2 regions of the Pseudomonas tussilaginis genome follow, and region 2 is predicted to be linked to the other one. Evidence: riboswitches for the same ligand, from Rfam matches in the RefSeq annotation. Region 2 holds a riboswitch; the other holds the start of a gene.
The links. Region 2 has a riboswitch for cobalamin ahead of cobO (cob(I)yrinic acid a,c-diamide adenosyltransferase). Riboswitches for the same ligand answer to the same signal wherever they lie in the genome.

Region 1: linked by a shared signal. The riboswitch ahead of cobW (cobalamin biosynthesis protein CobW) and the one ahead of cobO (cob(I)yrinic acid a,c-diamide adenosyltransferase) in region 2 are both predicted to bind cobalamin.

Annotation. Positions count from the first base shown of each region.
Region 1 covers NZ_CP088149.1:3,176,118-3,190,936, forward strand. The annotation lists gene fapD (fibril amyloid maturation endopeptidase FapD) at 1-291, shown strand, start outside; gene fapE (fibril amyloid subunit FapE) at 325-1,077, shown strand; gene fapF (fibril amyloid transporter FapF) at 1,125-2,405, shown strand; gene CX511_RS14190 (sigma-54 dependent transcriptional regulator) at 2,463-3,785, opposite strand; gene CX511_RS14195 (DUF1652 domain-containing protein) at 4,099-4,365, shown strand; gene CX511_RS14200 (vWA domain-containing protein) at 4,497-5,063, opposite strand; gene CX511_RS14205 (magnesium chelatase ATPase subunit I) at 5,159-6,163, opposite strand; gene cobN (cobaltochelatase subunit CobN) at 6,165-9,926, opposite strand; gene cobW (cobalamin biosynthesis protein CobW) at 9,930-11,000, opposite strand; cobalamin riboswitch at 11,097-11,292, opposite strand; cobalamin riboswitch at 11,355-11,579, shown strand; gene CX511_RS14220 (CbtB domain-containing protein) at 11,678-11,863, shown strand; gene CX511_RS14225 (CbtA family protein) at 11,874-12,566, shown strand; gene CX511_RS14230 (cobalamin biosynthesis protein) at 12,572-12,973, shown strand; gene cobM (precorrin-4 C(11)-methyltransferase) at 13,001-13,756, shown strand; gene CX511_RS14240 (DUF1272 domain-containing protein) at 13,759-14,004, shown strand; gene CX511_RS14245 (CsgG/HfaB family protein) at 14,307-14,819, opposite strand, start outside.
Region 2 covers NZ_CP088149.1:1,470,324-1,485,142, forward strand. The annotation lists gene CX511_RS06885 (AI-2E family transporter) at 1-565, shown strand, start outside; gene hda (DnaA regulatory inactivator Hda) at 723-1,427, shown strand; gene CX511_RS06895 (C40 family peptidase) at 1,543-2,175, shown strand; gene CX511_RS06900 (C40 family peptidase) at 2,309-2,839, shown strand; gene CX511_RS06905 (O-methyltransferase) at 2,856-3,503, shown strand; gene CX511_RS06910 (PQQ-dependent sugar dehydrogenase) at 3,526-4,842, opposite strand; gene CX511_RS06915 (hypothetical protein) at 4,912-5,490, opposite strand; cobalamin riboswitch at 5,639-5,864, shown strand; gene cobO (cob(I)yrinic acid a,c-diamide adenosyltransferase) at 6,031-6,642, shown strand; gene CX511_RS06925 (cobyrinic acid a,c-diamide synthase CobB) at 6,639-7,934, shown strand; gene bluB (5,6-dimethylbenzimidazole synthase) at 7,931-8,578, shown strand; gene cbiB (adenosylcobinamide-phosphate synthase CbiB) at 8,578-9,486, shown strand; gene cobD (threonine-phosphate decarboxylase CobD) at 9,479-10,471, shown strand; gene CX511_RS06945 (cobyric acid synthase) at 10,468-11,922, shown strand; gene cobU (bifunctional adenosylcobinamide kinase/adenosylcobinamide-phosphate guanylyltransferase) at 11,924-12,445, shown strand; gene cobT (nicotinate-nucleotide--dimethylbenzimidazole phosphoribosyltransferase) at 12,442-13,497, shown strand; gene cobC (alpha-ribazole phosphatase family protein) at 13,494-14,063, shown strand; gene CX511_RS06965 (adenosylcobinamide-GDP ribazoletransferase) at 14,065-14,793, shown strand.

The DNA of each region.
Region 1 (14,819 bases), 1.7 Mb from region 2:
GTACTGATGGATATCCGTGGCTACAAGCACTTTGTGGTCATGCAAAAGGTCGACAACGGCTGGGTGTATATCGGCGATCCGGTCCTCGGCCATAAACGCTACAAAATCGATGATTTCATCAAAGGCTGGAACGGCATCATCTTCGCCATCATTGGCAAGGGCTACGACAAGACCAATGCCCTGCTCGACCCTCCTCTGCCACTGACCGCCAAGGGCCGCATCAATAACTTCACCCCGGTGCAAGACGCCGAGTTGATGGATTTCGGATTCATCCAAAGCGACTTCTTCTAATGACAAGGGAGCACGAGGCTCCGGGAGCATCCCATGAAGACTCCATTCTGGCTCGCCGTGGTTTGTCTGGCCGCCAGCCTGCCGACTCAGGCACAAACGTTCACCCCCATCGAACTGAAGGATCAGGAACTGGCCAACCTGCGCGGCCGCTACGTGATGCCAGGGCGCATCATCAGTTTTGGCATTGTCATGACCAGCACTTGGCAAAATGCCAAAGGTGAGATGATCGGCGCCACGTCCACGATGCAAATTCAACAATCGACCATCAAGCCACAATTCTATGTGTCGATGATCGACGAAAAAGGCAATGTCCCGGGGCGTTCTCAAGGCACTGTTACCGGCACCGGTACCGTTACTGGCGGCAGAGGGCTGAACAGCACCGAAGGCGTCACCCAAGTCGTACGTGCGGCCGGCGACAACAACACGGCCTACAACAACGTTGATATCAATGTCACCAAGGCCAACCAGGCGCCAGCAGCGCAACAACAAGGCAAGCCGCTGACTGCGGGCACAACATTGATCGGTGCCAATGGCGCCGGCTCGCTGAGCGTCTCTTCGACCGGCAAGGGTGTGCAACTCAATATCATGGCCAACAACAACCAGGGCAGTACCGTGCAGCGTCTTGCCCAGGGTGGGCTGATGCAGAACACGACTTTACTTGGCGGTGGCAACCAGGTCAGAAACTTCACCTCCCTCAATGTCGTCCTGCGTGACAACGTGCCGACCGCAGGCTCGCTGAACGGCAACCTGGACCAGCTCAAAGGCCTTCGCACTCTCGGATTCTGATCTACGCTCAGTCTCATCAAAATGCAGTTAGAAGGGACGGCTAACCCATGCACCGATTGGTAATGTTCAGAGCTATCGTTGTTTTGAGTAGCCTGGCCCCGTCGACATTGCTATACGCAGCAACGGACCCCCAGGTCGAAGCACTAAAACAAGAACTCATGGAGTTGAAACAGCGTTACGAAGCCCAGCAGAACGCGTTGATGGTGCTTGAACAGCGCGTTCGCCAAGTCGAAGAAGCACCGGCGACACCGGCCCCCAAACGTTTGACCAAGTCTCCCGCCGAAACGGTCAAGGGTGGTCAGTCCGTGGCCGCCGGTGCGCCGGGCACCACAGGCAGCTCATACGGGCAATCGCTCAAAGAAGATTCGGAACCGGCGCAGAGCGTCTCCAACCTGTATGACGAAGCCAGCGGCTTCTTTGGTGGCGGCAAGTTCAGCGTCGAAACCGGCCTGACCTACACGCACTACGATACCCGTGCATTGGTCCTCAACGGTTTTCTGGCGCTCGATTCGATTTTCCTCGGCGACATCAACCTTGACCGTATCAAGGCCGATAACTGGACCCTGGACCTGACCGCCCGTTACAACCTGGCGCAACGTTGGCAGTTCGATATCAACGTTCCGGTGGTCTACCGTGAATCGACCTATTCTTCTGGTGGCGCAGGGGGTGCCGGGCCTGTTTCATCCGACGCCACTGTCACCCGCGATCCCACCATCGGCGATGTTAACGTCGGGGTCGCCTACAAGTTCCTTGATGAGTCAGAGAACCTGCCCGACGCGGTGCTCACGTTGCGCGTCAAGGCACCGACCGGTGATGATCCTTACGGCATCAAACTGGTCAATGACCCCACCAACGACAACCTGTCAGTACCTGAATCTTTGCCCACCGGCAACGGTATCTGGGCGATCACCCCGGGTATCTCGCTGGTGAAAACCTACGACCCGGCCGTGCTCTTCGGCAGCTTGTCCTATACCTACAACATGGAAGATTCGTTCAGCGACATCAGCCCCACGATCAACACCAAAGTCCCGGGTGACGTGAAACTTGGCGACTCCTGGCAGATCGGTGCCGGTATTGCCTTTGCCTTGAACGAAAAGATGAGCATGTCATTTTCGTTCTCCGACCAGTTTGCCAACAAGAGCAAGATCAAGCCTGATGGTGGCGACTGGCAGGATGTTCCCAGCAGCGACTACAACGCAGCCAACTTCAACATCGGCATGACCCTGGCTGCAACCGACAACCTGACCATCGTGCCAAACCTGTCCATTGGCCTGACCGACGACTCGCCAGATTTTTCCTTCAGCCTGAAATTCCCCTACTACTTCTGACCCTGACGCCCATGAAAAAGCCCGCTTCGGCGGGCTTTTTCATGGCGGCGCTAGCGCTCAGCGAATCTGATGCTTATGCAGCAACCGGTAAAAGGTAGGCCGGGAAACCCCGAGTACCTTGGCGGCAATACTCAAGTTATCGCTGTGCCGGTTGAGCACATCGCACAACGCCTGGCGCTCGGCACGGTGTTTGTAATCTTCCAGGGTTCCCATAGTCGATACGAACGCATGCTGACTGAGCAAGCCCAGGTCCTGCGCCTCGATCTGCCGCCCTTCGGCCAGCACCAGGCCACGCCTGACCCGGTTGGCCAGTTCACGCACATTGCCTGGCCAGTCGTGCTTGCCCATCGCCACCAGCGCGTCTTCGCTAAAACTGCGTGGCCGCCGCCCGGTTTCCAGGCTATAGAAATGGGCAAAGTGATTGGCCAGCATCGACAGATCACCATGCCGGTCACGCAAAGGTGCGGTGACCACTTGCAGGACATTAAGCCGGTAATACAGGTCCTCACGGAAGCGGCCGCGGGCGATAGCGCCTTCGAGGTCAACATGGGTGGCCGCCAGTACACGTACATCGACAGCGATCGGCTGGCTACCGCCAACCCGTTCAATGTGTTTTTCCTGCAGGAAACGCAGCAAGTTGGCCTGCAGCTCCAGAGGCAAATCACCAATTTCGTCCAGAAACAGCGTGCCGCTGTTGGCCGCCTCGATGCGGCCTATCTTGCGCTGGTGGGCCCCGGTAAATGCCCCTTTTTCGTGGCCGAACAGCTCCGACTGAATCAGGTGCTCAGGGATCGCCCCGCAGTTGATTGGCACAAAGGGTTTGTCATGGCGCTGGGACTGGCGGTGCAAGGTGCGCGCCACCAGTTCCTTGCCGGTTCCACTCTCTCCCCGAATCAGCACTGGCGACTCGGTGGGCGCCAGTTTACTGAGCAATTTACGCAGCTCGCGAATCGGTCGGCTGTCACCGAGCAACTCATGCTCGGCTTCATCGACATGCACCGCCTTGCCGCGCAGGCGCGCCATGCCGAAGGCCCGGCCAATGGTGACCTGCACCCGAGAGATATCGAAGGGCAGGGTGTGAAAATCGAAGAACCATTCGCAGACAAAATCGCCCACATTCTGCATACGCAGCTCTTGAGGGCTGAGCACGGCAATCCATTCGGTGTTGCTGCGGCTGATCAGGTCCTTGACCGCATCCGGGTGCTGCAGGTGTGACGCTTGTAGGCGCAGCACGCCGACATCACAAGGATGCTCCAGCGCTGAGGCCAAGGTGCAACTGTGAACATCCCAGCCGACATTGCGCAGACCTGGCAATAATCGGTGGCAATCGTCGCAAGGATCAACGACGAGCAGGCGACGGTTGGATGCTGGTTCAAGCATGACCTTTCCTTGGCGCCAATTGTTGGAATTTTAAATAGAAACAGCAAGTTGGCAGGCCCGTTTGTAACAGTAGCAACGATGTGTCAAACGCCCACTACCGTCTGTCCGCAAAGCGTCAAAATAACCACGTGCCAGGGAATTTTCTTTAACTTTCAACGTCCACGTTGCAGCCGTTATCGCGTTTTTTTGCAAATACACAAAAAAACTTCAATACGCGTGTGACTTAACCCTGTACTGCGTGCATCAGTACAAGTAACTCACCGCCAATGCGGTTGTTAATTATCTTGTTTGGGCCCACAGAGAGACCGAACCCATGAATGCCCCGCTCCGTGTCAACGAAGCACTGCTGATTGCCGACCACGCCTTCGAACCCTTCCAGTGTGTTGCTTGGGATTCGCCTAACGGTACGGGTGAACTGAGCCTGGCAGTGATCGACCGGACCAGCACTCGCATCGGCAGCAAGCAAGTGCCGAGCAGCACCTACTCCGACCCGACGCAACTGGCCAGCCTGATTGAAGAAATGCGCGCCGAGTTGAAAAAACAAGGATGTGATCTGCAACCTTGGTCAATGCCAAAGTAAGTAGGCCGCTATCTATTGGGTTAATGGCAGCGCATCTTTACGGTGCGCGCCAGGCAACTTAATTGTTGCAAAAGTTAAACTGCGACACTTCGTCGCGGAACCGCTAACGTACTGTTTTGTACGCGCCTTAGTTATCCAAGCACGTTCAAACTATCAATCGTACGGTACTCGGCCTGTAACTGCTGCGCTAATAAAAGCGCGCGACCCAAGCGCACGGGCGAACACTCGATGTCCACCAGCATGCTTGGGCATGGCAGCGGCTGCACAGGTTCCCAGGCCTTGAGTCGACCGTCGGTCAGCAGCAGGCAGCGCTGCTGCTCGTCAGGATACTGGCGTTGACGTGTCTGCAGCCAATCACGCGCCTGCTCCAGTGCCGCCAATAACGGCGTTCCTCCCCCCGCCCCGAGAGTGTCCAGCCACGGCTGCAAGGCTGCCGAGGCTTTCAGGCCATGGCGCTGCCAACGCGGCGCGTTACCACTGGCAGTCAGCAGCGTCAGGCGTGCACGCTGGCGGTAAGCCTGATCGAACAATCCCGCCAATAGTCCCTTGGCCTGGCTCAAAGCCTGGTAACGCCGGGTCGAGGCCGACGCGTCGACAATCACCAGCCACAGCTCAGGGGCGCTGGCCGTGCGCTGCTGCCAACACAGGTCTCGACGCAGACGAGGGCGGCCTTTGAGCAAGGTTGCTGACCAGGCCACAGTGCCTTGGGCGGCTTCGCGGGCTCGCCCCCGCTGACCTTGCTTGATCGCTCCAGGACGGGGTTTGGCATCCGCCGCCTGGGTGCGACGGATGCTCAGGGCTTTTTTGCCCAGTTCGGCACCTCGCGCCGTGCACCGGTTGCGGTCGCTTGAGGAGGCATCTCACCCCAGGCGCCTTGCCCTTGTGGGTGATTGGCTGCCTTGCCAGCCTGTGGCTCGGCTGCTGGGCTTTGGCTAGAGGGCGGCGGTACGTCACGGCGCCGATGACGCAAGGCGAACTCGGCCACCGCTTCAATATCCTGCGCCTCAATCGCTGCCCCGCCGCGCCAGGCGGCATGGGCGCGGGCGGCGCGTAGCCAGACCAGGTCGGCGCGTAAACCATCGACCCCAGCAGCAAAGCAACGCTCGGTGATCTGCGCCAGGGCCTGATCGTCCAGGGCGATACGCGTCAGCTGTTCACGGGCAGCCTGGCAGCGATCGCGCAATTGCGCCTGCGCAGATGCCCACTGCGCACAAAATGCCTCGGGGTCGGCGTCGAAATCCAGGCGCCGCCGTATGATCTGGCCACGGGCTTCAGGTGCCGGCTGCCCATCAAGGGCAACGTTCAGCCCAAAACGATCCAGCAACTGCGGACGCAGCTCACCCTCCTCCGGGTTCATGGTGCCAATCAATACAAAGCGCGCGCTGTGACGATGAGAAATACCGTCGCGCTCGACTCGGTTGGTGCCACTGGCGGCGACATCGAGCAGCAGGTCGACCAGATGATCGGCCAGCAGGTTGACCTCATCGACATACAGCACCCCCCCGTCAGCCTTGGCCAGCACGCCAGGCGAAAACTGCGCCTTACCCTGGCCCAGTGCGGCCTCCAGATCAAGGGTACCGACCAGCCGCTCTTCGCTCGCCCCCAGAGGCAAGGTTACGAACGGGCCTTCACCGAGCAGATCAGCCAGACCTCGAGCCAGGGTGCTCTTGGCCATGCCGCGTGGGCCCTCGATCAGTACGCCACCGATCTTCGGGTCGATGGCGGTCAAGCACAGGGCCAGCTTCAATGCGTCGGCACCGACCACAGCGGACAGGGGAAAATGTGCAGGTTCAGTCATTTCAGGTCTCTTCTTCACCGTCCAGCAGTTGCTCTTCGAGGGCTTCACGGTACTCCCCCGGTTGTTCCCACAGGCCGCGCTGCTGGGCTTCGAGCAGGCGCTCGGTGATATCGCGCAAGGCGTGCGGGTTGTGCTGGCGAATAAACGCCCGGGTCGGGCCGTCGAGCACATAGGCGTCGGCCAGCGCTTGGTAATGGTGGTCGTCGATCAAGTGCGTGGTGGCATCGAACGCGAACAGGTTGTCGACGGTCGCGGCCAGTTCAAAGGCACCTTTGTAGCCATGGCGCTTGACCCCATCGATCCACTTGGGATTGAGCGCACGGGCGCGAATCACCCGGTTGAGCTCTTCTTTCAAGGTGCGGATACGCGGGCGGTCCGGCTGACTGTGGTCACCGTGATAGCTGGCAACCGGACTGCCGCCCAGGCTTTCCACCGCCGCCAGCATGCCGCCCTGGAACTGGTAATAGTCGTTGGAGTCGAGCAGATCATGCTCGTGGTTGTCCTGATTCTGAATCACCGCCTGGACTTGACTCAGGCGCCGGGCAAAATCGGCACGCGCCGGTGTGCCGTCATCGCCAGCGCCGTAGGCGTAACCACCGTGGTTAAGGTAGATCTCAGCGAGGTCCTTGCGCTCATTCCACAGATGCCCGTCAATGGCGTTCTGTACACCAGCACCATAGGCGCCAGGCTTGGCGCCAAAAACGCGCCAACCTGCCTGACGCGCCGCCTGCTCGTCACTCAGGCCTTGACGCTCTAGCTCGGCACGTTCGCTGCGCACCTTGGCGGCAAGCGGATTGAGGTCGTCGGGCTCGTCCAGTGCTGCCACTGCCTGCACTGCCGCATCAAACAGCTTGATCAGGTTGCCAAAGGCGTCTCGGAAGAACCCCGACACGCGCAGCGTCACATCCACCCGTGAACGATCCAGCAGGCTCAGCGGCAGGATCTCAAAGTCATCCACCCGCTGACTGCCACTGGCCCACACCGGACGCACGCCCAGTAGGGCCATGGCCTGGGCGATGTCGTCACCGCCGGTGCGCATGGTCGCCGTGCCCCACACCGACAGGCCGAGCTGACGCAAGTGGTCGCCATGCTCCTGCAGGTGACGCTCAAGGATCAGGTTGGCCGACGCAAATCCGATACGCCAGGCCGTGGTGGTCGGCAAGTTGCGCACATCGACGGTATAAAAGTTGCGCCCGGTTGGCAGCACGTCCAGGCGTCCACGACTAGGGGCGCCGCTAGGGCCGGCCGGGACGAAGCGCCCTTGCAAGGCGGCCAGCATCCCCTGCAGCTCAGCTGGACCACAGGCGTCCAATTGTGGCGCAACGGTGTGTTGCAAGGCCGCCAGTACAGCACGAACCTCTGACCACAGCGGCTCATCGGGCACAGTGATGGCACCTGCCAGGGCCTGCTCAATGCACTGCGCAGCGAGCATTTCCAGGCGTTCGCGGCTGTCACCGGCAGTGCGCCACAACGCCGGATCCTGGGCCTGCAACAATGCTGGGCGCGGACCCTGCCAAGGCTGACCGAGGTCGCAATCGAGCGGGTCGAAGCCCAGCGCCAGGGCTTTGGCCAGCGCGCGCAGCAAACTGGCATTGGCGCCGCGCCCATCGCCACGCTCCACCCGCAACAACGCCAATAACGTATCGATGCGCAAGCGGCCGCACGGCGACTCACCGAACACATGCAAGCCGTCACGGATCTGCGATTCCTTCAGGTCGCACAGGTAGGTGTCCAAGCGCGGTAACCACACCGCCGCGTCATCCAATGCGCCCTCCAGTTGCAGTTCACGATCGATATGGTTGTCACGCAGCAGGGCGAGAATATCCCGCTGCAGCTCGCGGGCGCGGCGCGGGTCGAGTAATTGCGCCTCGTAGTATTCGTCGGCCAACGCCTCCAAGTGGCGTAGCGGGCCGTAGGTTTCAGCACGGGTCAACGGCGGCATCAGATGGTCGATGATCACCGCCTGGGTGCGCCGCTTGGCCTGGGCGCCCTCGCCCGGATCATTGACGATGAACGGGTAAATGTTGGGCAGCGGACCGATCAAGGCGTCCGGCCAGCAACTGCCAGACAGGCCGACGCCTTTGCCAGGTAGCCACTCCAGATTGCCGTGCTTGCCCACATGAATCAGCGCATCGGCGGCAAAGCCATGACGCAGCCAGAAATAGAACGCGAGATAACCGTGGGGCGGCACCAGGTCAGGATCGTGATATACCGCGCTCTGGTCCAACTGATAACCACGCGCAGGTTGTATGCCGACAAAGGTCAGGCCAAAGCGCAGGCCGGCGACCATCATCCGCCCATTGCGGCACATCGGGTCCTGTTCAGGCTCGCCCCAACGCTCACGCACAGCCTCTTGATTGGCGCGCGGCAAGGCGGAAAACGCCGCCCGATAGTCGTCCAGGGACATGCTCTGCAGGCAAGGACGCTGATCAAGGCTGTCCAGGTCATTGCTGACGCCACCAAGCAACGCCTGGATCAGCGCGGTGCCGCTGTCGGGCAACTCGCTCAACGGATAACCCTGTTGCTGCAAAGCGCGCAGGATGTTCAAGGCCGCTGCGGGCGTATCCAGGCCAACACCATTGCCAATGCGCCCATCACGGGTCGGGTAGTTAGCCAGAATCAAGGCGACACGCTTGTCCTGGTTGGGCAACTCGGCCAGCGCACACCAGCGCCGCGCCAGCTCGGCGACAAAATCCATGCGTTCGGCGTGTGGGCGATAACAGACGACATCCGACTGACTGCGCTCACTGCGCCAGGCCAGGTCCTTGAAACTGATCGGCCGGGTAATGATGCGCCCGTCCAATTCCGGCAGGACGATGTGCATGGCCAGGTCCCGAGCGCCGAGCCCCTGCTCGCTCGCCTCCCAGCCGGGTTGGTTATCTTGAGCGCAAATCGCTTGCAACACAGGAATGTCACGGCGAAACGGCCGTAGGTGCGGTTGCTCGGGGCTTGATTGCGCGAAACCGGTGGTGTTGATGATCAACGCCGCGTCGACCTGATCGAGCCATTCCTCTACCTGATTCAGGCAACCAGCTTCCTTGAGGCTGGCCACGGCGATCGGTAGCGGGTTGAGCCCTGCCAGCTGCAAGCGCTCACAGAAGGTGTCGATAAACGCGGTATTGGCCGCCTGCAGGTGCGAACGGTAGAACAGGATCGGCACCACCGGGTGCTCAATCTGCCAGTCTTCGAACCAATCAGCCAACGCGGCACTGGCCTTCTGCGGGTGGTACACGATCGTGCGCGGCAGTTGCTGCGGCTCGTGCCACGGGTAATCGCGTTGCAACCACTGGTTGGCCAGGCACTTGAACAGGTTCAGGGCATTGGCCTTGCCGCCCTGGCGCAAGAAGTGCCAAAGCCGCTCGGCCTGTGCTGGCGACACCGTACTCAGGTCAGTGAGTTCCGGATCAGGACGATCATCGCCCGGTACCAGGATGACGTGCACACCACGGGCCGCCAGTTCAAGTAGCTGCTCGACGCCGTAGCGCCAGTAACCTACGCCACCGTGCAACGACACCAGTATCACCTTGGCATGGCGCAGCACTTCATCGACGTACAGGTCGACCGAGGCATGGTTCTGTACCTGCATCGGGTTGGCCAGACGCAGGCTGGGAAAATCCTCCGGCAACTGCTGGGCGGTTTCGGCCAGCAGCGCCAAGTGTGAGTCACCGCTGCAGAGAATGACCAGCTCGGCCGGGGTCTGGCCAAGGTCGGCAATACTGTCGTCCGGTACAAAACCACCGGGCTGGGTCCGCAGCAGGTGCATGAATCAGGCGCCCAGGGCGGCGCGCAGGCTCGCTTCCAGTTGGGCGGCATCCAGTTCCTGGCCGATCAGCACCAGGCGTGTGGTCCGCGCTTCTTCACTGCGCCAGGCGCGGTCGAAGTGCTTGTCGAAGCGAGTGCCGACGCCCTGGATCAGCAGGCGCATCGGTTTGCCAGGAATCGCGGCAAAGCCTTTGACCCGCAGAATTCCGTGCTGCACCACCAGTTGGGTCAGGGCGTCGAGCAACAGGCTCTCGTCAGCTTGCGGCAGCTCGATGGAAATCGAATCGAAGGCATCGTGATCATGATCGTCGTGATCATCATCACCCTCATGATGCGAATCGTGGTGCGTGCGCCGACTATCGATGTGCGCTTCCGATTCGGCGCCCAGGCCCAACAGCACCTCCAGTGGCAGACGGCCGCTGCTGGCTTCGATGACTTTCACTGCAGGCGGCAGCTCTTCCTGCACTTCGCTGCGGACCTTGGCCAGGTCATCCGCAGCAATCAGATCAGCCTTGTTCAGGATCACCAGGTCAGCACTGGCCAGTTGGTCGGCAAACAGCTCGTGTAGCGGCGACTCGTGGTCCAGGTTCGGATCGAGCTTGCGCTGCGCATCGACCTGCTCCGGGTAGGCAGCAAAGGTGCCCGCGGCCACGGCTGGGCTGTCGACCACAGTGATCACCGCATCAACGGTGCAGGCGTTGCGGATTTCCGGCCACTGGAAGGCTTGTACCAAGGGCTTGGGCAGGGCCAGGCCGCTGGTTTCGATGAGGATGTGGTCCAGATCACCGCGCCGGGCAACCAATTCACGCATGACCGGGAAGAACTCTTCCTGCACGGTGCAGCACAGACAGCCGTTGGCCAGCTCGTAGACGCGGCCGCTGGCCTCTTCCTCAGTGCAGCCGATGCTGCATTGCTTAAGGATCTCGCCGTCGATGCCCAGTTCGCCGAACTCGTTGACGATCACCGCGATACGCCGCCCCTGGGCGTTGTCGAGCATATGCCGCAGCAACGTGGTTTTGCCCGAGCCGAGGAAGCCGGTAACGATGGTGACGGGGAGTTTGGCCAGTGTTTTCATGTCGATGCCCTTGGCAGGAATGGCGGGCATGCGGGACGAGAACCGCAGGCGTCATTGCCTGGGCGCGTTCGCCACCGGATCACCCCGCCCGGTTTATGTCGGAAACTGTTCGAGGCAGGTCTCCTGGCTTGCACTGCTGCGGCCCAAGGCCGCTGGAACGACGCCTTCCCGCAGAACGCAGTGGCTGTGTCGAACCGTTCAATGCTTACAGTTGCGGGGGCAGCCGCGGCTTGAACCGCGTTCCCGTCTTAGCTTCGGCCAGCGCCGAAGAACCTCGAAGCGGCTAGGCTACGCAGTGCCTGGTAAGCGGTCAACTGCTGTCACGATTGACGCCCGCCCTTACCCGTGATTTGCTAGCGCCATTCGTTTGGGTGCCCTTTACAGGGTGAAACTGGGAAACCGGTGCGTCATACATCGCTTATAAAGGTGTATGGCAAGTCCGGTGCTGCCCCCGCAACGGTAAGTGAGAAAAGCGTCAAAACCACTGTGCCCGTAGTCTGGCATGGGAAGGTGACGCCTCGGCTGAGCAATTTGTCCGCCCTCACAAGCCCGGAGACCGGCCCAACACTGATCTGACAAACCCGCGGTGGGCGGGCGCTGTTGCAACCCCTGGGCGCGTTCCGTGCAGGGGGTTCTTGCGCTTGCCTGTTGCCGAACAACACCAAGAGGAAAGCGCCATGCCTATCAGTACCGCCAGTCACACCGCCGTTACCCCTTCAAGTCTCAGCCAGCGCCTGCTGGTTGCTGTCGGTGCCTCGCTGCTGGGCCTGTGCCTGGTGTACTTTGCCGGTTTCTCGCACATCGAAGCGGTACACAACGCCGCCCACGATACCCGTCACAGCGCCGCTTTCCCCTGCCACTGAGTACCGTCCGATGATCAAGCGTATTGCGAGTACCGCAGGGTTTGCCGGACTGCTGGCCGCCCTGCTGCTGACCCTGCTGCAAAGCTTCTGGGTTGCGCCGTTGATTCTTCAGGCGGAAACCTATGAAAGTGCCGCGCCTGCGGTCGAAACACCACACGCGCATGCTGCCGGTACCGCCGAGCATCATCACGACAGCGAAGCCTGGGCACCGGAAGATGGCTGGCAACGAGTACTGTCAACCACCGGCGGTAACCTGGTGGTCGCCGTAGGCTTTGCCCTGATCCTCGCCGCCCTCTATACCCTGCGTGCGCCGAAGACGGTTATCAGTGGTGCACTGTGGGGCCTGGGTGGCTTCGCCGTGTTCTGCCTGGCGCCGACCTTGGGCCTGCCACCGGAGCTGCCAGGTACTGCCGCTGCCGATCTGGCTCAGCGTCAGGCCTGGTGGGTCGGCACTGCCGCCGCCACCGCCGTCGGTCTGGGGTTAATGGTGTTCGCCCAAAACTGGCTGTTAAAAGCACTGGGCGTCGTGCTGCTGGTCGTGCCGCATGTGATTGGCGCACCGCAGCCGCAAGTACATGAAATGCTCGCGCCAGAAGCCCTGGAAGCGGAGTTCAAGGTCGCCTCGTTGCTGACCAACGCGGCATTCTGGCTGGCCTTGGGGCTGATCAGTGCCTGGTTGTTCCGTCGCCCGAGCCGGGCCTGAAGCTCATGCCGCTGTTCGTCGGCCTGGGTTGCCGACGGGGTTGCCCGGTAGAAACGCTGGGCAACCTGCTGGTGCAGACACTCAAGGCCCACAACTTGCCACTTACGGCAGTCGCGGGCCTTGCCAGCATCGACCTCAAGCACGATGAGCCTGGGCTGCAACAACTGGCCCAGCAGTTGAATGTCCCGTTGCTGTTTTTCAGTGCCGCACACTTAGCGCCCTTCGAACAGCGCTTGAGCCATCGTTCAGTCGTTGCCTACCAACACAGCGGTTGCTACGGCGTCGCCGAAAGCGCCGCTCTGGCCTTGGCCGAGCAACTCGCAGGCCCGGCCCACCTGCGCATTACCCGCACGCTGTGTGCCGACGCCAGCCTGGCGTTGGCCACAGTGGCAGCATTTGGCAGATAATCCGCGCTTTCTTCTCAAGGACTTTGCATGACCGTCTATTTCATCGGTGCCGGCCCCGGCGACCCCGAGCTGATCACCGTCAAGGGCCAGCGCCTGATCCATCGCTGCCCGGTGATCATCTATGCCGGTTCCCTGGTACCGACTGCGGTGCTTGAAGGCCATCGCGCCGAGACGGTAATCAACAGTGCCGAACTGCATCTGGCGCAGATCATCGAAGCGATCAAGCACGCCCACGACCAGGGCCTGGATGTGGCGCGCGTCCATAGCGGTGACCCGAGCCTGTACGGTGCAATCGGTGAGCAGATCCGTTACCTGCGCGAGCTGGGCATTCCCTATGAGATCGTCCCCGGCGTAACGGCCGTGGCCGCCAGCGCCGCCCTGCTCGGTTGCGAACTGACCTTACCGGACATCGCCCAGACCGTGATCCTCACCCGCTACGGGGACAAGTCGCCGATGCCCGAGGGCGAGCAATTGGCTGAGCTTGCTCGACATCGCACTACCCTGGCGATTCACCTGGGGGTCAAACACCTGGAGAGAATCGTCACAGAACTGCGCCCGTATTACGGCGGTGATTGCCCGATTGCAGTGGTCCACCGGGCAACATGGCCCGATCAGGATTGGGTGCTCGCGACCCTTGATGGTATTGTCGAGCAGGTCCAGGCCAAGGGCTTTCGGCGTACCGCACTGATTCTGGTCGGCCGAGTATTGGCCAATGACAGCTTTGCCGAGTCGGCGCTGTACCGCGCCAGCCATGCTCACCTCTATCGTCCCAACGAGAACTGACCATGCTCGAACTGCGCCCTAATTGTGAATGCTGTGGTTGTGACCTGCCTGGCGATAGCCAGGACGCGTTGATCTGCTCGTTTGAGTGCACCTTTTGCACCGACTGCAATGAGCGCCAGCTCAAGGGGCAGTGCCCCAATTGCGGCGGTGAGCTGGTCAAGCGGCCGGCGCGCGCAGCGGCCAAACTGGCCAAGTACCCGGCGTCGACGACACGGATCGTCAAGGAACAGGGCTGCTCGACGCCGTAATGAGTAGTAGATACCGTCTTGCCCGTCACCGGGCAAGAGCCAATTTCGGCTCATAAGGTTGGCCCGAATTGCGACTGCTCTGCAGTCGATCGCAGCCTCGTACCTCGGCAGCGGCTACAGCATGTGCAACTGCTTCCTGGCCTGTAGCCGCTGCCGAGAGGCTGCGATCGGGCGTGAAACGGCCGCAAAACCAGGCACCGCAATCCGTCAGGTCTAACGAAGTGCACGAATTGCGACTGCTCTGCAGTCGATCGCAGCCTCATGGCAGCGGCTACAAGGTGCCAATCAAGTCAGTGGTTCCCTCATGGGGCTTGATACTGACTCAGGTATTTGTCCAGGGTCGCGCTATCGCCGCTGCCATCCCCTGCCACCTGCCACAGGCGCCGCTCGATGCCTTGCGCCAGCAGATGTCCCACCGCCGACTCGATGGCCGACAGCACACACAACTGCGCCGGTTCGTTGGTGGTGTAGCCGACCTCGGCCTCCAGCAGCTTCTTGAACTCGATGAACTTGAACACCCCGGCACTGCGCCCAACCGAGTAAATCGTCTTACTGGTCATGACGTTGGCCAACACCTGACCACTGCGTACATCCACCGCCCTCAGGTTGACCGAGACCTGGTCGACGCGGTACTCACGAGAGATGTCGATGCCCAGGTAGCGTGCCCCCTCGCCGCCACTGCGCACGTTGGTGTCGTAGGCAATGATGCCGCCTTCGAGCATCAGGTTGGCCGCTTGCAGCGGTGGTAGTTCACCTTGAATGTTCACCGGCGTGTCCGGCTTTTTCTGCGAAGCGCGAATGATCTTGCGTTCGGT
Region 2 (14,819 bases):
CGACTGGGACCTGATGATGGCCAAGATCCGCGGCCTGCTGCCACGCCAACGCGAGGAGCGGCTGGTGGCGCTGGCGGGAGAGTGCCACGAAGTGCTCGGTGCTTTCGTCCGTGGCCAGTTGCTGGTGATGCTGGCGCTGGGGGTGATCTATGCGTCCGGCTTGATGCTGGTCGGCCTTGAACTGGGTCTGTTGATTGGCTTGCTCGCGGGGCTGGCAGCCATCGTGCCGTACATGGGCTTCATTATCGGTATTGGCGCCGCAATGGTGGCCGGGCTGTTCCAGTTTGGCGGTGATCCTTATCCGCTGCTGGCGATTGCCGCGGTGTTCATGGTCGGCCAAGCCCTGGAAGGCATGGTCCTGACGCCCTTGCTGGTCGGAGACCGTATTGGTCTGCACCCGGTGGCGGTGATTTTCGCCATTCTCGCCGGGGGTGAGTTGTTCGGTTTCACCGGTGTTCTCCTGGCTCTACCAGTGGCCGCGGTGATCATGGTGCTGTTGCGTCACGTCCACGATCTCTATAAAGAGTCGGGTATGTATGGCGGGGAGATTGATCCGGATCTCTAGCTTAATAGCCAAAGGCCTGCATCGATTCTCAGGTGCCGATGCAAGCCTTTGATTTTACTTGTGGTCCACGCCGATTGTGCGACCGGCGCCACGGGTATAAACTTTGCAGACTTTTCACAAAAGGCCCCTTGTGGTTCTTCGGAACTGCCCAGCCAGCATGAAACCGATCCAGTTGCCCTTGGGTGTGCGTCTGCGTGACGACGCCACCTTCATCAACTACTACCCGGGTGCCAACGCCGCCGCATTGGGCTACGTCGAGCGACTCTGCGAAGCCGACGCCGGCTGGACCGAAAGCTTGATCTACCTTTGGGGCAAGCAGGGCGTCGGGCGTACTCATTTGCTGCAAGCGGCCTGCCTGCGTTTCGAGCAGTTGGGCGAACCTGCTGTCTACCTGCCGTTGGCGCAACTGCTCGATCGTGGTGTCGAACTGCTGGATAACCTGGAGCAGTACGAACTGGTGTGCCTGGACGACCTGCATGTCATTGCTGGCAAGCCGGAGTGGGAAGAGGCCATGTTCCACCTATTCAACCGCCTGCGTGACAGCGGTCGACGCTTGTTGCTGGCGGCTTCCAGTTCGCCGCGGGAACTGCCGATCAAACTGGCTGACCTCAAATCGCGCCTGACCCTGGCGCTGATTTTCCAGATGCGCGCACTGTCGGATGAAGACAAGCTGCGTGCCCTGCAGCTGCGTGCCTCGCGCCGTGGCCTGCACCTGACCGACGAGGTCGGGCATTTCATTCTCACCCGTGGCACGCGCAGCATGAGTGCCTTGTTCGACTTGCTCGAACGCCTCGATCAGGCCTCTTTGCAGGCTCAGCGCAAGCTGACCATCCCGTTTTTGAAAGAAACTTTGGGCTGGTAACGCAGGGAATAGAGCCTCGGCACATAAAAGTCACATTTTTTTCGATTGAATTTGCAAATCGACCCGATAGAAGGCATAGTTTCACCCTCTTTAAATTCCAGACACGGTCGTGCCCATGCTAAAGCGCTTCGCACCCCTCGTGCCCCTCGCACTCGTGACCCTGCTTTTTGGCTGCGCGGCTCATAGCCCTGTTTCGCAGCAGCAGGCTCAACAGCCGGTTACCGCTCAGGTTTCGACCAAGTCCTCCCTCGCTGCAACGTTTGAGGAAGAGCTGGCAGCCGAAGAAGAACTGAAGAATTTCGCCAGCAGCAAGCCTTACCAGCTGCCAGCCTTGGCTGACAACATTCTCGAACGTGGTATGTCGCTGATCGGTACCCGCTACCGTTTCGGTGGTACCTCCGAGAACACCGGCTTTGATTGCAGCGGCTTCATCGGCTACCTGTTCCGTGAAGAGGCTGGCCTGAACCTGCCGCGTTCCACTCGCGAAATGATCAACGTTAAAGCGCCGCTGGTTGCACGCAATAACCTCAAGCCAGGTGACTTGCTGTTTTTCAGCACCAATGGCCGCGGTCGCGTCAGCCACGCCGGGATCTACCTGGGGGATGACCAGTTCATCCACTCCAGCAGCCGCCGCAGTGGTGGTGTGCGCATCGACAAGCTCGGTGACCGCTACTGGAGCAAGACCTTTATCGAAGCTAAACGCGCATTGGCCATGGCACCTACCGCAACCACCATCTCGCGTAACTGATCATAAGCCTGGCGGTATCACGGCGACGTTGCTGAAAAGCGCGTCGCCGTGCGTATTTACAGAAAGCGTCTAATCTAAATTCTCAACTATTTCCGGCCCACCGCCGGACGGCTTCAGACAGGATGTTCTGACCATGGCGATGAAGGCGCGCTTCGCTCTATTTTCCCTGCTGGCACTGCTCGGTGCCTGCTCAAGCCATGCCCCGACCCCGCCCAAGGTGGTCGAGCCAGCCGTCATGGCACCTCAAGTGTATTTCTCCCCCGTTGCCGAAGATGTGCTGTTCCGTGCCTTGGGCCTGGTCGGTACGCCGTATCAGTGGGGTGGCAACACACCCGACTCGGGTTTTGATTGCAGCGGCTTGATCGGTTACGTCTATCGTGACGCCGCCGGCGTTGCCTTGCCACGTACCACCCGCGAAATGATCGGTATCCGTGCGCCCAGCATCGATCGTGGTGCCTTGCAGTCGGGTGACCTGGTGTTCTTTGCTACCAACGGTGGCTCGCAGGTCAGTCATGCCGGCATCTATGTCGGTGAAGGCCGCTTTGTTCATGCCCCTTCGGCAGGCGGCACCGTGCGTCTGGACTACCTGTCCAACAGCTACTGGAACAAAGCCTACCTCAATGCCAAGCGCGTCCTGCCGCCTGCCCTGGCGCGTAATCCCTGACTTTGCGAGGTAGGCGATGACGGCGCAAACGCTCTACCTCGACGATGCTCTCTACCACTACCTGCAGTCGGTGTCGATTCGCGAGACACCGTTGCTGGCCCGCTTGCGCGCCGAAACCCAGGTATTGCCCGAAGCGCGCTGGCAGGTGGCGCCGGAGCAGGGACAGTTGTTGGCGTTGTTGGTGCGATTGATTGGCGCCCAGCGAGTGATCGAAGTTGGCACATTCACTGGCTACAGCGCGCTGTGTATGGCCCAGGCCATGGAGCAGGGGCAATTGTTGTGCTGCGACCTTGAAGGTAGCTACAACGCCATTGCCTGGCGCTATTGGCACGAGGCGGGCGTGGCCCAGCGTATCGACCTGCGTTTGGCGCCTGCCTTGCAGACACTGGCGACGTTGCCGGCAGCGCGTTATGACCTGATCTTCATCGACGCCGACAAGGCCAACTACCCACACTACCTGGAAGAGGCCCTGCGCTTGCTGCGCACGGGAGGGCTGGTGCTGTTCGATAACACCCTGTGGAGCGGGCGGGTGCTTCAGGAGCAGCCGGACAGTGACGATACCCGAGCGATCCAGGCATTGAACCTGGGGCTCAAGGATGACCCACGGGTGGACCTGTCGATGTTGCCGATAGGGGATGGTTTGACCTTGTGTCGTAAGCGTTGAGGCGTCACGTTGCCACGATACGTTACCTGGCCTTGCTCACCCGCCAGATCGTGTTACCGACATCGTCCGCCACCAATACCCCCCCGCGCTGATCATTGATCACTCCGACGGGGCGCCCCATGGCCTTGCCTTCTTCAGTGAGAAACCCGGTGAGCACGTCGATCGGCTTGCCCGCCGGTTTACCCGCCGTACTGAACGGCACAAAAATGACCTTGTAGCCGCTGTGTGGCTTGCGGTTCCAGGAGCCGTGCTGGCCAATGAATGCACCCAGCTCGAACGGCGGCGGCAGTACGCCGGGCTCAGCAAAGGTAAGACCCAGCGAGGCAGTATGCGGTCCCACCGCGTAGTCGGGGGTAATGGCCTTGGCGACCAACTGCGGATCCTGCGGGCTGACTCGTTGATCGACGTGCTGGCCGTAATAGCTGTAGGGCCAGCCGTAAAAGCCGCCGTCCTTGACCGAGGTAATGTAGTCAGGCACCAGATCACTGCCGATCTCGTCGCGCTCATTCACCGCCGTCCACAGTTGCCCGGTATGCGGCTCCCAGGCCATACCGTTGGGGTTGCGCAGGCCCGAGGCAAACAGGCGCTGCTGGCCACTGGCGGGGTCGACTTCCCAGATCGCGGCGCGGCCTTTTTCCTGGTCCATGCCGTTTTCGCCGACATTGCTGTTAGAGCCGACGGTGACGTAAAGCTTCTTGCCGTCACGGCTGGCAATGACGTTCTTGGTCCAGTGATGATTCAACGGGCCGCCAGGCAACTCGGCGACCACCGCCGCAGGTGTGGTGATCGAGGTGGCCCCGGGTTCATAGCGAAAGCGCAGCAGGCGGTCGGTATCGGCTACGTAGAAGTCATTGCCGACCAGGGTCATGCCAAACGGTGAATTGAGGTTTTCGATAAAGGTTGTGCGGGTTTCGGCCACACCGTCGTGATCACTGTCGCGCAACAGGCTGATGCGATTAGGGCTGGGGACCCCGGCACCAGCACGTTTCATCACCTTGCCCATGACCCAGCCACGAATGCCTTTGCCGTCTTCAGGCTTGGGCGGCGCATTGGTTTCGGCGACCAGTACGTCGCCATTGGGCAGCACATAGAGCCAGCGCGGATGGTCCAGGCCGTCGGCGAACGCGGCGACCTGCGTGCCAGGCGCCGCGACCGGCGTGCGGCCTTGTGGCCAGCCGACGGCGGGGGCGATGTTGACGGTCGGGATCAAGGTCTTGTTCGGTTCCGGCAGTTGCGGTGACGGGCCAAAGCCATCGCTCACTTGCAGGCGGGCACTTTCGCCGCAGCCGCTCAGTCCCGCACTTATTGCCAGCAGCAGTACAGTCGGTGCCTTGCCCATGTCGGTGTCCCTCGCGAAGTTGGCCTCTATGCTAGTAGAGGCAGCTAGGCGCGGGAGGTTCCCTCGACATCAGGCCTGCTTGAGCAGCAGGGCAACCCCGGGGTGATACTGCCCGGCCTCGTTATGCAACTTGCGGTAGGCATAAGGGAAGTACCAGGCAATCGCGCAGGCGGTATGCTTTTGCAGGTCGTCGACCAGATCCTGGAGTTCTTCGGGGCTGGCATGCTGGCCGGCTTTGAAGGGGCTGGCGAACAACGCCGCCACCTTGAGCTGACTAGGGGCCGCGACCTGGCGGGCGGCATAAACGGTTTCCTGCAGGGCATTGTTCAGGTCGAGGCGGGCGATTCGCGGCCAGCGCTGGCTGGTTTGCAGGTAGGCGGCTTCTTCGCGGTTGGCGATGTACAGGTCGCAGCGACCTTCACGCTCACCTTCATCGCGTTGTTTCTTACTCTGGTGATGCTGCAGGGTCACCAGTTCTGCTTGCCAGGCAGCCGCCGAGAGCAGGCTTAGGTTGGCTTGGGTGCCATGCCAATAAGCGGCTTCGTTGTCGCCCAGGGTCTGGTTGAGGCGGTCGATGCAGTCGAACCAGCGCTCCAGGGCCGGGCGCAGAAATTCCAGGCGCGGGTTGTTGATGATCAGTCCTTGCATGCCGTTCTCTCCGTTGTCGTTGTATTCGAGTACAGCCAGTTGTGGCTATTTGATATCACTGCTATCAGGCTGGCACAAGATGACAAAAGCGCCATTGATCCAGGCCAGTGCAGTGCCTTTCATTGACGCTCCGGGTGCAACCCTCTAACCTTCGCGACTTGTTTCAGGTGCTCTGTGGGCTTTGGCCTGGCAGGGTGAAACAGGGAAGCCGGTGGGCACGTCAATCGCGTGCGAGTCCGGCGCTGCCCCCGCAACGGTAGGTGAGTCAAGGCCGCGCATGGCCACTGGGTGATCAGGCCCGGGAAGGCGCGCGACCCTGGGTGTTCATGACCCCGCTCACAAGCCCGGAGACCGGCCTGTAACAGCCAACGGCATCACGGAGGGTGATGCGCGGTTCTTTCGGCTCGTGCCGCAGTCCTGCGCGTTTCTCCGTCTGCCTTATCCATTGATCTGCAGCCATATCCTTATCTCGAATCCTGTGCAGCCCTGTGTTGTCAGGCTCGTTGCGGGATCGGCTGACAGTGGTTTGCGGAGTCTGCGATGACTGAATCCACCGAGCGTGACCAGCGCCACCTGGCTCGTATGCAGCGCAAGAAGGCGATAATCGACGAGCGCATTGCCAACGCTCCGAGCGAATGCGGCTTGTTGCTGGTACTCAGCGGTAACGGCAAAGGCAAGAGCAGCTCTGCTTTCGGCATGCTGGCCCGGGCCATGGGCCATGGCATGCAATGTGGCGTGGTGCAGTTCATCAAAGGCCGTAACAGCACCGGTGAAGAATTGTTCTTCCGACGCTTTCCCGAGCAGGTGCGCTATCACGTGATGGGCGAGGGCTTCACCTGGGAAACCCAGGACCGCCAGCGCGACATCGCTGCTGCCGAAGCAGCCTGGGCGGTATCGCGCCAGTTGCTGCAGGACCCCAGCATCACCTTCGTCGTCCTTGATGAACTGAACATCGCCCTCAAGCACGGCTACCTCGACCTGGACCAGGTGCTCAGCGACCTGCAGGCGCGTCCGCCGATGCAGCATGTGATTGTCACCGGTCGCGGTGCCAAGGATGAAATGATCGAACTGGCCGATACCGTCACTGAGATGGGCATGATCAAACATGCCTTCCAGGCTGGCATCCGCGCCCAGAAGGGCGTTGAACTATGAGTGACACGCGCCACTGCCCGGCGGTGCTGATTGCCGCCCCGGCCTCGGGCCAGGGCAAGACCACGGTGACGGCGGCGCTGGCGCGGCTGCACCGCAACCTCGGGCGTAAGGTGCGGGTGTTCAAGTGCGGCCCGGATTTTCTTGATCCGATGATCCTTGAACGAGCCAGTGGTGCGCCGGTGTACCAGCTCGACCTGTGGATGGTGGGGGAGCAGGAAAGCCGACGTTTGTTGTGGGAAGCGGCGGGCGAAGCCGATCTGATCCTGATCGAAGGGGTCATGGGGTTGTTCGACGGTACACCGTCGAGTGCCGATCTGGCCCGGCATTTTAATGTGCCGGTGCTGGCGGTGATCGACGGCACCGCCATGGCTCAGACGTTCGGTGCTCTGGCCTTGGGGCTGGCGCGTTATCAAGCGGACCTGCCGTTTGCCGGGGTACTGGCGAACCGCGTCGGTACCCTGCGTCACGCCCAATTGCTCGAAGGCAGCCTGACGCAAGGGCTGCGCTGGTACGGCGGTCTGTCGCGAGAAACCGGTATTGAGCTACCGAGTCGCCACTTGGGACTGGTTCAGGCCAGTGAACTCAATGACCTGGATGTTCGCCTGGATGCCGCAGCGGCAGCCCTGGGGGCCAGTTGTGAGTCGTCCTTGCCGCCACCCGTAGCGTTCGCTGCGCCGTGTGTCGAGGTCATCGAACCTTTACTTAGTGGGGTTACGATCGCAGTGGCTCGGGATGAAGCCTTCGCCTTCACCTATGGTGCCAACCTCGACTTGTTGCAGGCCATGGGTGCTGAGCTGAAGTTTTTCTCGCCGTTGCATGACCGTACCTTGCCGCCAGCGGACAGCTTGTACCTGCCGGGCGGCTACCCGGAACTGCATCACCAGGCACTGGCCGCTAACACCTCGATGCTCAGCGCTATCCGCGCTCATCACCATGTCGGCAAACCCCTGCTCGCCGAATGTGGCGGCATGCTCTACTTGCTCGAAGCCCTGACGGATGTCGCCGGCGAGCGCGCCGAATTGCTGGGCTTGCTCGAAGGTGAGGCCGTGATGCAAAAACGTTTGGCAGCCTTGGCCTTGCAAGCCGTGGAACTGCCTGAGGGCACCTTGCACGGGCACACCTACCACCATTCGCTGACCACCACTGCACGTGAGCCGATTGCCCGTGGCCATAGTCCCAACGGTGGACGTGGCGCTGAAGCGGTCTATCGTTGCGGGCGCCTGACCGCCTCCTATGTGCATTTCTACTTTGCCTCCAACCCCCAGGCGGCGGCGGCGCTGTTAGCCCCATGAGCGACCAGGCTTTCACGGACGCCGAACGCGCGGCGGTATACCGGGCTATCGCCGAGCGTCGCGACATGCGTCACTTCGTCAAGGGTGAGGTGGCGCCCGAACAGTTGGCGCGTCTGCTGGAAGCGGCGCATCAGGGGCCCAGTGTCGGCCTGATGCAGCCGTGGCGCTTTATCCGCATCACCGATGGCGATCTGCGTCAACGCATCCAGGGCTTGGTGGAAGCTGAGCGGGTGCGCACCGCAGAGGCGCTCGGTGAGCGCTCTGATGAGTTCATGAAACTTAAGGTTGAAGGCATCAGCGACTGTGCCGAAGTGCTGGTGGCGGCCTTGATGGATGATCGCGACAAACATATTTTCGGTCGCCGGACCTTGCCGGAGATGGACCTGGCCTCGTTGTCCTGCGCGATCCAGAACCTCTGGCTGGCAGCACGTGCCGAAGGCTTGGGGATGGGCTGGGTATCGCTGTTCGAACCGCAGGCACTGGCCGAGCTGCTGGGCATGCCGGTCGGGGCCAAAGCCGTGGCAATTCTGTGCCTAGGCCCGGTCCAGGCGTTCTATCCGGCGCCGATGCTGGTCCTTGAAGGGTGGGCCACGGCGCGCCCCTTGAGCGACATGGTGTTTGAAAACCAGTGGGGAGAATCTTGATGAGTGTGGCGTTGCTGACGGTTGCCGGGGTGGCGCTTGATGCGCTGTGGGGGGAGCCCCAGCGGCGCCATCCACTGGTTGCCTTCGGCCGTTTTGCCGGGCGCCTGGAGCAGCGCTTCAATGCTGCCGGTCGTGGTTGGCGCAGCCATGGTGTAACCGCCTGGTTCCTGGCGGTGATTCCGTTGACCTTGTTGGCCACCTTGTTGTCCTGGTTGCCCTACATCGGTTGGCTGGTGGACGTCCTGCTCTTGTACTGCGCCTTGGGCCTGCGCAGTCTGGGGGAGCACGTGCGACCGGTGGCTGAGGCCCTGGGTCGCGCCGACCTGGAAGAAGCACGTCGCCGTGTGGGCTTTCTGGTCAGCCGTGAAACTCGTGAACTGGACGAGACCGCTGTGGCACGCGCTGCCACCGAGTCGGTGCTGGAGAATGGCAGCGATGCGGTGTTTGCCGCATTGTTCTGGTTTATCGTCGCCGGTGCGCCGGGGGTGGTGCTCTATCGCTTGAGCAATACCCTGGATGCGATGTGGGGCTATCGCAATGAGCGCTTCGAGCGATTTGGTTGGGCGGCAGCGCGTATCGACGACCTGCTCAACTATATTCCTGCCCGTCTGGTAGCACTGACATACGCACTGCTCGGCAAGACCCGCCTGGCGCTCAGTTGCTGGCGTCGCCAGGCGCCGCTGTGGGACAGCCCTAATGCAGGGCCGGTGATGGCGGCCGGGGCGGGGGCCTTGGGCGTGGAACTCGGTGGCCCGGCGGTGTATCACGGTGAACGGCACGAGCGCCCGCAACTGGGCGAAGGTCCGGCGGCGGACGCTGACGCCATCGAACGTGGCTGGCGCCTGGTGTGCCAAGGTGTGTGGTTGTGGTTGCTACTGTTGTGCCTGGGGGCTGAATTCTATGCTTGAACACGGTGGACGCCTGCAACGTGCCGTGCAGCAATACGGCATCGCGCGCGAGCAATGGTTGGACCTGTCCAGCGGTATTGCCCCTTGGTCCTTCGCCATTCCTGACATTCCGCTTTGCGCCTGGGCGCGCCTGCCGGAAACCGACGATGGCCTGGAACAAGCCGCCGCCGCGTATTACCGGGTCAAACAGGTATTGCCGGTAGCCGGTTCCCAAGCCGCGATTCAGGCCTTGCCGCACCTGCGCGCGCGCGGCACGGTCGGCGTGCTTTCGCCCTGTTATGCCGAGCACGCCGAGGGTTGGCGGCGCGCCGGGCATCAAGTGATCGAGCTGCACGGCGAGTCTGTGGACGACCAGCTCGACCGCCTGGATGTGCTGGTGGTGGTCAACCCCAACAACCCTACCGGGTGCCGGATCGACGCTGAGCGATTGCTCGCCTGGCATGCCCGTTTGGCCCAGCATGGGGGGTGGTTGCTGGTCGATGAAGCGTTTATCGACAACACCCCTGCGCACAGCATTGGCGCCCAGGCAGAGCGCCCTGGGCTGATCGTGCTGCGCTCGTTTGGCAAGTTCTTCGGCCTGGCCGGCGTGCGTCTGGGCTTTGTCCTGGCTGAGGCAACGCTGTTGCAACGCCTGGCCGAGTTGCTGGGGCCCTGGACCGTCAGTGGCCCAACGCGGATTCTCGGCCAGGCCTGCCTGCTCGACCGGGCCGCGCATCAGCAGCAGATTGCGCGCTGTGCGGCGGCCAGCCAGCAGCTGTCCGCCTTGCTCAGCAATGCAGGCTTTCCCCCCAGAGGGGGCTGTGATCTGTTCCAGTACCTGGTCACCGATGAGGCTGAGCAGTTGCATGAATTCATGGCCAAGCGCGGCATTTTGCTGCGCCTGTTTAGCCAGCCGGCCAGCCTGCGCTTTGGCCTGCCAGCCACTGAGGCAGACTTTCAGCGTTTGGCCCACGCTTTCAACGACTACCGCAAGGAACCGTCATGAGTACCCTGATGGTGCAAGGCACCACCTCCGATGCAGGCAAGAGCACCCTGGTGACTGCGCTGTGCCGCTGGCTGCTGCGACAGGGTGTGGCAGTGGTGCCGTTCAAGCCGCAAAACATGGCTCTCAACAGCGCGGTCACCGCTGACGGCGGTGAGATCGGCCGCGCTCAGGCAGTCCAGGCCCAGGCCGCGGGACTTGCGCCGCACACCGACATGAACCCAGTGTTGCTTAAGCCCAACAGCGACACCGGGGCCCAGGTGATCGTCCACGGTCGCGCCGTCACCAGCATGAATGCGGTGGCTTACCACGACTACAAAGTCATCGCCATGCAAGCGGTACTCGACTCTCATCAGCGCTTGAGTGAGCAATACCCGGTGGTAATGGTCGAGGGCGCGGGCTCCCCTGCAGAGATCAACCTGCGGGCCGGGGATATCGCCAACATGGGCTTCGCCGAAGCGGTGGACTGCCCGGTGATCCTGATTGCCGACATCAACCGCGGTGGCGTTTTCGCTCACCTGGTCGGGACCCTGGAATTGCTCTCTGCCACCGAGCAGGCGCGGGTCAAAGGCTTCGTCATCAACCGTTTTCGCGGTGACATCGCCTTACTTCAACCGGGCCTGGACTGGCTCGAAGCGCGTACCGGCAAACCGGTATTGGGCGTGCTGCCGTATGTGATGGACCTGCACCTGGAAGCCGAAGACGGCATTGATCAGCGCCAGAGTGACAAGGCCGCACGCGCCCTCAAAGTGATCGTGCCGGTACTGCCGCGCATCAGTAACCATACCGATTTCGACCCGCTGCGCCTGCACCCGCAAGTGGACCTGCAGTTCATTGGCCCGGGCGATGCGATTCCCGCTGCGGACCTGATCATCCTGCCAGGCTCCAAGAGCGTGCGCGGCGACCTGGCGCAATTGCGTGCCCGTGGTTGGGACCAGGCCATCAGTCGGCATCTGCGCTACGGCGGCAAGTTGCTGGGTATTTGTGGCGGCCTGCAGATGCTCGGGTTGCAGGTGGATGATCCATTGGGGCTGGAAGGGCCGGCAGGCAGTAGTGACGGGCTGGGCCTACTCGACTTTGTCACGGTGCTGGAGGCGCAGAAGCAGTTGCGCAATGTCAGCGGCACCCTGCAACTGGAGCAGGCACCGATCAGCGGCTACGAAATTCATGCTGGGGTAACCCAAGGCGTGGCCCTGGAGCAACCGGCGGTGCACTTGGCTGACGGTCGCCACGACGGTGCTATCAGCGCCGACGGGCAGATCTTCGCCACCTACCTGCACGGCCTGTTTGAAAGCCCGCAGTCTTGTGCGGCGCTGTTGCGCTGGGCCGGCTTGCATGACGTCGAAGACGTCGATTACCAGGCCCTGCGCGAACGCGACATCGATCGCCTGGCCGACCTGGTCGAACAGCACCTGGATACCACCTGCCTAAGGCAACTGTGCGGACTGAACTGACATGCTCAACCTTATCCTCGGTGGTGCCCGTTCCGGCAAGAGCCGCCTGGCCGAACAACTGGCCGAGCGCAGCGGCCTGGCGGTGACCTACATCGCCACCAGTGAACCACTGGATGGCGAAATGAATGCCCGCGTGCAACTGCACCGCGACCGGCGGCCGTCCAGTTGGAGCCTGATCGAAGAACCGCTGGCCCTGGCCCAGGTCTTGCGCACCAACGCCGGTGCCGAACGCTGCCTGTTGGTTGACTGCCTGACCCTGTGGCTGACCAACCTGCTGATGCTGGATAACCCCGAACGCTTGCTGGCTGAGCGCATGGCACTGCTCGATTGCCTGGTGCAATTGCCCGGCGAGATCATTCTGGTCAGCAACGAGACCGGCCTTGGCGTGGTTCCGCTGGGCGAGCTGACCCGGCGCTATGTCGATGAAGCCGGCTGGTTGCACCAGGCCATTGCCGAGCGCTGCCAGCGGGTGGTGCTCACGGTTGCCGGCTTACCCCTCACTTTGAAAGGAACTGCACCATGAGTCAGACCTGGTGGCTTGATGCCTGCCGTGCCCTTGATCAGGAAGCCATGGCTCAGGCCGCGGCACGCCAACAGCAATTGACCAAACCAGCAGGTTCACTCGGGCGCCTGGAGTTGATCGCTGTCCAGCTGGCTGGCCTGCAGGGGCAGCTCAAGCCTTGCCTGGAGCAGGTCAGTATTGCGATTTTTGCTGGTGACCATGGTGTGGTTGCTGAAGGCATCGCGGCCTATCCGCAGGCGGTGACGGTGCAGATGCTGTACAACTTTGTCGGTGGTGGTGCGGCGATCAGCGTGCTCGCGCGCCAGCTCCAGGCGCACCTGGAAGTGGTGGATCTGGGCACTATCGACCCGGATCTGGAGTTGCCGGGCGTGCGTCATCTGCGAATCGGTGCCGGCACCGCTAATTTCGCTGTGGCCCCGGCAATGACCCGCGAGCAAGGCTTGCAAGCACTGCAGGGCGGTCGCGAGAGTGCCTTGCGTGCAGCGGCCAGCGGCAGTCAGTTGTTCATTGGCGGCGAGATGGGCATTGGCAATACCACGGCGGCCAGTGCGCTGGCGTGTGCCTTGCTCGCGTGCCCGGCCATCGAGCTCAGTGGCCCCGGAACGGGTCTGGATGCTGCGGGTGTGCGGCACAAGGCTGAAGTGATCGAGCGTGCGTTAGTGCTGCACGGTGACCTATCGAATGATCCGTTGCGGGCGCTGTTCTGCTTCGGCGGTTTTGAAATCGCAGCCTTGGTGGGTGCCTATCTGGGCAGTGCCCAAGCCGGTGTCGCGGTGCTGGTCGATGGTTTTATCTGCACCGTGGCCGCGCTGGTGGCGGTGCGGATCAATCCGGGGTGCCGTGACTGGCTGCTGTTTGGCCATCGCGGTGCTGAGCCGGGGCACCGGCGGCTGCTGGCCGAGTTGGGCGCGGAGCCGGTGCTGGAACTCGGCTTGCGCCTGGGCGAGGGCAGTGGTGCAGCGCTGGCAGTGCCGGTGTTGCGCCTGGCCTGCGACCTGCACGGGCAGATGGCAACCTTCGCCGAAGCTGCCGTAGCGGACCGTCCGGCATGATCATCGATCTGCTGCGCCATGGTGAAACCGAGCTGGGCGGCGGCCTGCGTGGCAGCCTGGATGATGCCTTGACCGCCAAGGGCTGGGCGCAGATGCATGCTGCGGTGGCTGGCATACAGCCTTGGGATGTCTTGGTCAGTTCACCCTTGCAGCGCTGCGCGCGATTTGCCCAGTCGCTGAGCGAGCAAATGGGGTTGCCCGTGCAATTGGAACCGGCACTGCAGGAGTTGCACTTTGGTGAATGGGAAGGGCGCAGTGCCGCTGATCTGATGCTCACCCATGAACAGCAACTGGGGCAGTTCTGGTCCGACCCCTATGGCTTCACCCCGCCTGGCGGTGAGGCGGTGATCGACTTTGCTGACCGCGTGCTGGCCGCCATTACCCGGCTGCACCATCAACAGGCGGACAAGCACGTGTTGCTGGTCACCCATGGTGGCGTGATGCGGCTATTGCTGGCGCGCGCCAGGGGACTGCCCCGGGAGCAGTTGTTGCAGGTCGAAGTCGCTCATGGCGCCTTGTGTCGACTTGAAGTAAAGGCGGACGGTAGCCTGCGGGAAGTGCGTTGAAATGTTGCCCTTCTGGATCGCCTTGCAGTTCCTGAGCAGTTTGCCGGTGCGCCTGCCAGGGATGCCGAGCCCTGAACAAATGGGCCGCTCACTGCTGTATTACCCGGCGGTGGGAGGGGTGTTCGGCGTATTGCTCTGGGGGCTGAGCACGCTGCTCGACGGCAGCCCGTTACTGTTGCATACCGCGTTGCTGCTCAGTGCCTGGGTGCTGCTCAGCGGAGCCCTGCACCTGGATGGCCTGGCCGACAGTGCCGATGCCTGGCTGGGGGGCTTCGGCGACCGCGCGCGTACCCTGGAGATCATGAAAGATCCACGCAGCGGGCCCATAGCCGTGGTAACGCTGGTACTGGTGCTGTTGCTGAAGTTCTGCGCCTTGCTGGTGCTGGTCGAGCGAGGGCAGGGCGAGTGGCTGATCATCGCGCCGCTGCTGGGGCGCGCCGCCTTGCTCGGGCTGTTTCTGTCCACGCCTTATGTGCGCGCGGGGGGGCTGGGGCAGGCGCTGGCCGATCACCTGCCACGACGTAGTGGGCAGTGGGTTTTGTTTGTAAGTTGCGTCCTATGCCTTTGTCTGACTGGTCTGCAAGGTCTGTATGTATTGGCTGTCGCGGGCGTGGCTTTCTTCTTCTTTCGTCGAATGATGATTCGGCGATTAGGCGGCACGACCGGTGATACTGCCGGTGCGCTCCTGGAATTGCTGGAGTTGGCGGTTTTACTCAGTCTGGCATTGTGATCGCTGGGTTATCCGGGGGCGGCTTT